One region of the Streptomyces sp. NPDC048612 genome, then DNA from elsewhere that is predicted to be linked to it. Evidence: riboswitches for the same ligand, from Rfam matches in the RefSeq annotation. Region 1 holds a riboswitch; the other holds the start of a gene.
What was found. Region 1 has a riboswitch for glycine ahead of gcvP (aminomethyl-transferring glycine dehydrogenase). Riboswitches for the same ligand answer to the same signal wherever they lie in the genome.
Positions count from the first base shown of each region.

Region 1 (4,540 bases):
CGTCGATGATGCACTCGTGCGCCACCAGGCCGCCGGGGCCGGTGTAGAGCACCGGGTAGTGCGGCTCCAGACGCTTGGCGATGTAGTTCGCGCTGAGGACCGCGACCTGGGTGGCGCGCTTGAGGCCCTCACCGCCCATGAGCCGGACGTACGCCCAGGAGATCGGCAGGATGCCGGCCGAGCCCCAGGGAGCGGCGGAGATCGGCCCGACGCCCGTCTCGGGGCCGGCGCCCGGCTGCAGCGGGTGGTTGGGCAGGTACGGCGCCAGGTGGGCGCGCACACCGACCGGGCCGACACCGGGGCCACCGCCGCCGTGCGGGATGCAGAACGTCTTGTGCAGGTTCAGGTGCGAGACGTCGCCGCCGAACTTGCCGGGCTCGGCGAGCCCGACCAGCGCGTTGAGATTGGCGCCGTCGACGTAGACCTGACCGCCGGCCTCGTGCACCGCCGCGCAGATCTGGGTGATGTGCTCCTCGAACACCCCGTGGGTGGAGGGGTAGGTCACCATCAGGACCGCGAGTTCGTCACGGTGCTTCTCGATCTTGGCGTGCAGGTCGTCGGTGTCGACCTCGCCGTCCTCACCGGTCTTGACGACGACGACCTTCATCCCGGCCATCACGGCGCTGGCGGCGTTGGTGCCGTGCGCCGAGGACGGGATCAGGCAGACCGTGCGCTGCTCGTCGCCGTTGGCACGGTGGTAGGCGCGCACGGCCAGCAGGCCGGCCAGCTCGCCCTGCGACCCGGCGTTCGGCTGGATGGAGACCTTGTCGTAGCCGGTGACCGTGGCCAGCCGCTCCTCCAGCTCCTGGATGAGCGTGAGGTAGCCCTCGGCCTGGCCGGCCGGCGCGAACGGGTGCAGCTGGCCGAACGCGGGCCAGGTGACCGGCTCCATCTCGGTGGTGGCGTTCAGCTTCATCGTGCAGGAGCCGAGCGGGATCATGCCGCGGTCCAGCGCGTAGTCCTTGTCGGCGAGGGTGCGCAGGTAGCGCAGCATCGCCGTCTCGGAGCGGTACTCGTGGAAGACCGGGTGCGCGAGGTAGTCGTCGTGGCGCAGCAGCCCCTGCGGCAGCGCCTCGGCCGCGGCCGCGTCCAGCTGCTCGACGTCGCCCTGCACCCCGAAGGCGCTCCAGACACCGGCCAGCTGCGCCCGCCCGGTGGTCTCGTCACAGGCGATGCCCACCAGGTCCGCGTCGACCTGCCGGAGGTTGACACCGGCCTCGCGGGCGGCGGCGACGACGTCGGCGGCCCGGCCGGGCACCCGCGCGGTCAGGGTGTCGAAGTACGCGTCGTGCACGATCTCCACCCCGCCGGCCCGCAGGCCCTCGGCGAGGACCGCGGCGTAGCGGTGGGTGCGCCGGGCGATGGTCCGCAGGCCCTCGGGCCCGTGGTAGACCGCGTACATCCCGGCCATGACGGCGAGCAGCACCTGCGCGGTGCAGATGTTGCTGGTGGCCTTCTCCCGGCGGATGTGCTGCTCACGGGTCTGCAGCGCCAGCCGGTAGGCCTTGTTGCCGTCGGCGTCGACGGAGACGCCCACCAGACGTCCGGGGAGGCTGCGGGCGAACTGGTCACGGACGGCCATGAAGCCGGCGTGCGGTCCGCCGAAGCCCATCGGGACACCGAAGCGCTGGGTGGTGCCGACGGCGATGTCCGCGCCCAGCTCACCGGGTGAGGTGAGCAGCGTCAGGGCGAGCAGGTCGGCGGCGACGGTGACGATCGCGCCCAGCTCGTGGGCCTGCTCGATGAGGGCGCGGGGGTCGCGCACCGCACCGGAGGCGCCCGGGTACTGGAGCAGCACACCGAACACACCGCGCTCGGCGATCTCGGCCGGGATGCCGTCGGACAGGTCCGCGACCACGACCTCGACGCCGGTGGGCTCCGCACGGGTCTCGATCACGGCGACGGTCTGCGGCAGACAGTCGGCGTCGACCAGGAAGACGCCCTGCTTGACCTTGCCGACACGGCGGGAGAGCGCCATCGCCTCGGCGGCGGCGGTGCCCTCGTCCAGCAGCGAGGAGCCGGAGGTGGGCAGTCCGGTCAGGTCGGCGACCATGGTCTGGAAGTTCAGCAGCGCCTCGAGGCGGCCCTGCGAGATCTCCGGCTGGTAGGGCGTGTACGCCGTGTACCAGGCCGGGTTCTCCATGACGTTGCGCAGGATCACCGGCGGGGTGAACGTGCCGTAGTAGCCGAGACCGATCATGGAAGCGAGGACCTGGTTGCGGTCCGCCAGGCCCTGGAGCTCCTTGAGCACCTCGGCCTCGGTACGGGCCTGCGGCAGGCCGAGCGCCTCGGCGCTCTTGATCACATCGGGCACGGCGGTGGCGGTGAGCTCGTCCAGCGACCCGAAGCCGATGTGCGCGAGCATCTTCGCCTGCGCCGCCTGGTCGGGACCGATGTGCCGGCGCTCGAAGGGGGTGCCGCTTTCCAGCTCGGTCAAGGAGATGCGATTGGTGGTCATCTGCGGGGGCCTCCTGGTCGGTGCGACCTACGAGGGGCACCACGGCGCGGGTGCCCGGACGGCCTCCCCCTCTGTCATCTAACCTGAGAGCTTCACCGGCCCGCCCAGGAGCGGCCCGGCTTTCACCGTCGGTGAGGAGGGGTCCCGGCGCTGTGCCTTCCGTGGCCCGCCCTGCTTTCCAGAGTGACCTCGTCCATGCGGTACGGGTGCCTGAGAGATTCCGGGGAGGAGTTGCTCCTTCGGCGCCCTGGTCGCGAACGACAAGGACTCTCCCGCACGGGGTCTGCGGCCAATCGCCAGCCTACCAGCGTGGCTCTCGAAGGCTCCTTCGAGTGGCCGGGGCATGAAATGTGCCGTTTGGTAGTTGTCACAGGGCAGTTGCGACCAATTGGAGGGGCCGTGCAAACCGATATCGATCCCCGAAGCCTGATCGGCCGCAAAGCATTCGACCGTAACGGCGCGAAAATAGGGACCATCGACGAGGTCTACCTCGACGATGCGACGGGGGAACCGGAGTGGGCGGCCGTACGCACCGGACTCTTCAGCCGGGATGCGTTCGTCCCCCTGGAACCCAGCAAAATGGCCGAAGAGGGACTGCACATTCCTTACGACCGCAAACTGATCAAGGACGCCCCGGACTTCGGCGTGGGCCGTCATCTCTCCCCTGAGCAGGAACTTCAGCTCTATCACCACTATCGCCTGGATACTTCTTCCCCGACCTCCGATCCGGTGCCGGGCTCCGGCGACACCAACTTCGGCAAGATCGCCGGCTCGGACGACTGACCATCCGCCGGCGCCCCGCCCACCAGCGGCAGGGGCTCCCCCGGCCGCAGCGCCGGGTCCTCGACAGCGAAGGTCCGCACCCTCCCCGGTGCGGACCATGGCGTTTCGAAGCGGACGGTCACCCTCCCCACCCCGCTCCCCTGCACCCAGCCGGCGCCGTACTCCTCGTGCACCACGTCCAGCCCCGGATGCCAGCGCCGCGGCGGCTCCTCCTCGGCCTCCCGCCGCTCCACGCCCCCGGCAGCCCGCTCCGCCGCCGCGGCAGCGGCCGCCGCGGCCGACTCCGCCGCCTCCCGCTCCGTCGCGAGCTGGGCGAACAGATCCTCCTGCGTGAAGTCCGCCAGCCCGCTGACCCCCACGCCCAGCAGCCGCACCCCGCCGGTGGTGTCCACCGTCTCCAGCAGGCGCACAGCAGCCTCCCGTATCACCGCCGGATCGTCGGTGGGCCCGCGGAGCGTCTCGGAACGGGTCAGCGTCGAGAAGTCGTAGTTGCGCACCTTGATGACCACCGTCCGCCCGGAACGCCCGGCCGCCCGCAGTCGCTGGACGCACCGGTCCGCCAGCCGCAGCACCTCGCTCCGCACCCGCGTCCGGTCGGTCAGGTCCACCTCGAAGGTGTCCTCGACGGAGATCGACTTGGCGTCCCGCTCGGCCACCACCGGCCGGTCGTCCTGCCCCAGCGCCATCCCATACAGCCCCGCGCCGTGCGCCCTGCCCAGCAGCCGCACCAGCTCCGCCTCACCGGCCTCCGCGGTCTCCTGGACGGTATGAATCCCGGCCCGGCGCAGCGTCTCGGCCGTCGCGGGCCCCACCCCGGGCAGCGTCCGCACCGTCATCGGGCCCAGCAGCTCCCGTTCCGTGCCCGGCTCGATCACCACCAGGCCGTCCGGCTTGGCCGCCTCGGAGGCGATCTTCGCCAGCATCTTCGCCCCGGCCAGCCCCACCGAGCCGGTCAGCCCCGTCGCGGACCGGATGTCCCGCCGCAGTTGCTCCCCCACGGCCCGTACGGCCGCCCCTTCGGCCGGCACCCCGCCCGCCTCCAGATCGACGAACGCCTCGTCCAGGCTCAGCGGCTCCACCAACGGCGACAGCGTGTGCAGCAGCTCCATCACCGCCTCACTCACCTGGCGGTACAGGGTGAAGCGAGGACTGAGATAGGCGGCGTTGGGGCACAGCCGACGCGCCTGGGCCGTCGGCATCGCGGACCGGACCCCGAAGACCCGCGCCTCGTACGAGGCCGTGGAGACCACACCGCGGCCGCCGACCCCGCCGACCACCACCGGCTTTCCGCGCAGGCTC
Region 1 is NZ_JBICVV010000003.1:562,828-567,367, forward strand. It holds gene gcvP (aminomethyl-transferring glycine dehydrogenase) at 1-2,458, opposite strand, end outside; glycine riboswitch at 2,647-2,743, opposite strand; gene ACGFN2_RS08620 (PRC-barrel domain-containing protein) at 2,858-3,241, shown strand; gene ACGFN2_RS08625 (DNA polymerase IV) at 3,151-4,540, opposite strand, start outside.

Region 2 (4,540 bases), on a different contig from region 1:
GTCCGGCCGCGGCCAGGAAGTCCACCGGCTCGTCCTGCCAGTCCGGCTCGAAGAGCCGCACCCGGCCGCCGCTCGGCAGCCCCTCGATGTCGTGGTGACCCACATGCCGGTCCCGGCACAGCTCGGCCACCGCGGGCGGCGGCAGCGGGACGCCGACCGTGCCGTCGGGGTTGACCGCGATACCGAGCTGCGGCGGCAGCCCGCGGGCGAACTCCCGTGCCGGGGCGACGGTGAAGGACATGTGCGAGCCGATCACCCGCAGGAACTCCTGCTCGGAGCTGTAGACCGGGACGTAGGGCGCGCCGTCGAGCTCGACGGTGGGCAGGTCGAGGCCGGCTGCGCCCGGGCCCGCGCTCTCCGGGCCGCCGCCTTCGGGCAGCGGCACCCACAGCCGGCTACGGCCGAGGACCTCGACGATCCGGCCCCCGGCGCCCGGGTGTCCGACCGAAGCGGACAGCACCTCTTCGAGCTCGTTCGCCGGCCATGCCAGCTGCGGTATCCCCTGCTCCGGAAATGTCATGTGTCCCACCCGTTCCAAACCGCGCCATCTGGCCAAAGACCCTAAACGAGAAGACGCGCGCCGTGGCGTGCGGGGGCGGTGTCCGGCGACTAGTGGAAGGTCAGCGTCTCCAGGGCGCCCGCCGCGGGCCGGTCGAGGAGGACGGCCGAGCGGAAGCCCTCCGGCAGCCGGGCCGACTCCGCGGCGCCGACCAGCCGGCCCACCGCCCCGCGGTGGCGTGCGAAGGCGTACCCGGACACCCCGCGCCCCCGTGACTCCTGGCCGGAGAGCGCCACCTCGGGTGCCACGTCGAGCAGCACCAGATGCGCCCCGCGGCCGCCGCGCAGCGCCGCGCGGGCGATCCAGCGGCGCACCCACGCCAGCGTTCCGCAGTCGTGCACCACCACGCTGTGACCGGAGCGCAGCGCGCGGCCCAGAGTCAGATAGTGGGCGGCCCGCACCAGCGGGCGGTAGAGGCCGTACGGCAGCCGGCGCAGCCTGCCGCGCTCCCAGCGCTCGCGGACGTCCTGCGAGTCGATGCGGTACACCTCGGCGCCGCGCCCGTCCAGGGGCGGTACGACGCGGTGCATGAAGGTGCTCTTGCCGCTGCCCGGCAGTCCGGAGACCACCACCAGGTCGCCGGCCGGGAACCGCAGCTCGGCGGCGCCCGGGGCCCGCGCCTCGCCCCGCAGGTCCACGACGGCTGCGCCGCGCCCCGGCCGGAGGACGGACCGCGACGCACGGCCGGCCCGGGTCCTGGCGGCGGACGGCGCCGCCGGCGCGGCGCCCGGGGGCACGACCCCTGAAGTCGCCCCGAATGCCGCTTCACTGTGCACCGTGATCGCCCTCCCCGCCCGTTCTGGTCCGGTTTGGTTCCGTCCCCTACCCGCAGAGTGTCAAGAAAAGGTAATGCCCATCAAGGTGATTGTGCGATCCGCCCATGTCGTGGACGGTACGGCGGCTGGGGCTCCTTTATCCGGCGTTCCCGTGTAATGATGTGGCCGCCACGTGCACATCACAGCTCACCCGTGCACCGCCAACTGCATACCGGCCGCTTGTAACCTGCGCGGGAGAGTCCCCGGCCGTGATGGCGGGGCGCCGAAGGAGCAAGTCCTCCCTTGAATCTCTCAGGCCCCTATACCGCGCGGGCGAGGCAGATCTGAAAAGCGAGCCGCAGCCCGAGGGCCGGCTCCACCCAAGGTGCAAACCGGGTCCGTTCGCGGTATCCCGGTGAACCTCTCAGGTTCCGATGACAGATGGGGAGAACGTCTTGTCACCCCTGCCTGGGAGCCCAGAACCATGACTGATGCCCCCCGTCGTACCTCCCGCCCGTCTCCCACCACCACCCTTGCCGGAGACGCTGCGCGCCGCACCACCGCTCTCGATGCCACCCATCGCGCGCTCGGCGCGACCATGACCGACTTCGCCGGCTGGGACATGCCGCTGCGCTACAGCAGCGAGCGCGACGAACATGTCGCCGTCCGCACCCGCGCCGGCCTCTTCGACCTCTCCCACATGGGCGAGATCACCGTCACCGGCCCGCAGGCCGCCGATCTCCTCGACTACGCGCTGGTCGGCAACATCGGCGGCGTCAAGACGGGCCGCGCCCGCTACACCATGATCTGCGAGGAGGCCGGCGGCATCCTCGACGACCTGATCGTCTACCGGCTCGCCGAGCAGGAGTACATGGTCGTCGCCAACGCCTCCAACGCCCAGGTGGTGCTGGACGCGCTGACCGCGCGGGCGGGCGGCTTCGACGCCGCGATCCGCGACGACCGGGACGCCTACGCGCTGCTCGCGGTGCAGGGCCCGGAGTCCCCCGGCATCCTCAAGCAGGTCACCGACGCCGACCTGGACGGCCTGAAGTACTACGCGGGCCTGCCCGGCACCGTCGCCGGCGTCGAGGCGCTGATCGCCCGTACCGGCTACACCGGCGAGGACGGCTTCGAGCTGTTCGTCCGGCCGGCCGACGCGGTCGCCCTCTGGGAGGCGCTGACCGCGGCGGGCAAGGACGCCGGGCTGGTGCCCTGCGGGCTGTCCTGCCGGGACACCCTGCGCCTGGAGGCGGGCATGCCGCTGTACGGGCACGAGCTGACCACCGCGACCACGCCGTTCGACGCGGGCCTGGGCCGGGTCGTGAAGTTCGAGAAGACCTCCAACGGCGGTAACTTCGTGGGCCGCGCGGCGCTGGCCACGGCCGCCGAGCGCGCGGAGACCCAGCCGCCGCGCAAGCTGGTCGGACTGATCGCCGAGGGCCGCCGGGTGCCGCGCGCCGGATACCCGGTCGTCACGGCCGACGGCACGGTCATCGGCGAGGTCACCTCCGGGGCCCCGTCCCCCACGCTCGGCAAGCCCGTCGCCATCGCCTATGTCGACGCGGCGTACGCCACGCCGGGCACCGAGGGTGTCTGTGTGGACATCCGTGGAAGCCATGAGCCGTACGAGGTCACCGCTCTGCCGTTCTACAAGCGGCAGAAGTAGCGGCCACCGGCGGCGGCGCGCACCCCGTGTCCCGCCACCCCCGGACCTGCCCCGGACCCGCTCCGGGTGGGGGGTCCCCCAGCGGTAGCCGGGGGAGTGCCCCCCTTCACGATCACACCCTCGCGTACAGGAGAATCGAGCCATGAGCAACCCCCAGCAGCTGCGCTACAGCAAGGAGCACGAGTGGCTGTCGGGCGCCGAGGACGGCGCCTCGACGGTCGGCATCACCGAGCACGCGGCCAACGCGCTCGGCGACGTCGTGTTCGTCCAGCTCCCTGAGGTCGGTTCCACGGTCGCGGCGGGCGAGACCTGCGGCGAGCTGGAGTCGACGAAGTCGGTCAGCGACCTCTACTCGCCCGTCGACGGTGAGATCACCGCGATCAACGAGGACGTCGTCGCCGACCCCTCGCTGGTGAACTCCGCCCCGTTCGAGGGCGGTTGGCTGTTCAAGGTGAAGATCAGCGGCGAGCCGGGCGACCTGCTCTCGGCCGACGAGTACGCCGCCTTCATCCAGAGCTGAGCCCCGGCTCGCCCCCGCTCCCGGCGTCGCCCGGACGGGGGACCTCCGACCCGCCACCGCCCGTGCGGAAGCCCCCCGGACCCCGTCCGGGGGCCCCGCGCACCGCCTGACTCCCCAGGAAGATCTCATGTCGCTTCTGAACAGCTCCCTCCATGAGCTCGACCCCGACGTCGCCGCCGCCGTCGACGCCGAGCTCCACCGCCAGCAGTCCACCCTCGAAATGATCGCGTCGGAGAACTTCGCCCCCGTCGCCGTCATGGAGGCCCAGGGCTCCGTCCTCACCAACAAGTACGCCGAGGGCTACCCCGGCCGCCGCTACTACGGCGGCTGTGAGCACGTCGACGTGGTCGAGCAGATCGCCATCGACCGCATCAAGGCGCTCTTCGGCGCCGAGGCCGCGAACGTCCAGCCGCACTCCGGTGCGCAGGCCAACGCCGCCGCCATGTTCGCCCTCATCAAGCCGGGCGACACCATCCTGGGCCTCAACCTCGCCCACGGCGGCCACCTCACCCACGGCATGAAGATCAACTTCTCCGGCAAGCTCTACAACGTGGTGCCCTACCACGTCGACGAGAAGTCGAACCTGGTCGACATGGAGGAGGTCGAGCGCCTCGCCAAGGAGCACCGTCCCAAGCTGATCGTGGCCGGCTGGTCCGCCTACCCGCGCCAGCTCGACTTCGCCGCCTTCCGCCGGATCGCCGACGAGGTGGGTGCCTACCTCATGGTCGACATGGCGCACTTCGCCGGCCTGGTCGCGGCGGGTCTGCACCCCTCCCCCGTGCCGCACGCCCACGTGGTCACCACCACCACCCACAAGACCCTCGGCGGTCCCCGCGGCGGTGTGATCCTGTCCACCCAGGAGCTGGCCAAGAAGATCAACTCCGCGGTCTTCCCCGGCCAGCAGGGCGGCCCGCTGGAGCACGTCATCGCCGCCAAGGCCGTCTCCTTCAAGGTCGCCGCGTCCGAGGACTTCAAGGAGCGCCAGCAGCGCACCCTGGACGGCGCCCGCATCCTGGCCGAGCGCCTCGTCCAGGACGACG
Region 2 is NZ_JBICVV010000016.1:92,826-97,365, forward strand. It holds gene ACGFN2_RS23465 (enhanced serine sensitivity protein SseB) at 1-520, opposite strand, end outside; gene ACGFN2_RS23470 (AAA family ATPase) at 610-1,296, opposite strand; glycine riboswitch at 1,557-1,652, shown strand; gene gcvT (glycine cleavage system aminomethyltransferase GcvT) at 1,799-2,980, shown strand; gene gcvH (glycine cleavage system protein GcvH) at 3,123-3,500, shown strand; gene glyA (serine hydroxymethyltransferase) at 3,628-4,540, shown strand, end outside.
Region 2: it holds a riboswitch for glycine, as region 1 does, so the genes downstream of both, gcvT (glycine cleavage system aminomethyltransferase GcvT) here and gcvP (aminomethyl-transferring glycine dehydrogenase) in region 1, are expected to answer to the same signal.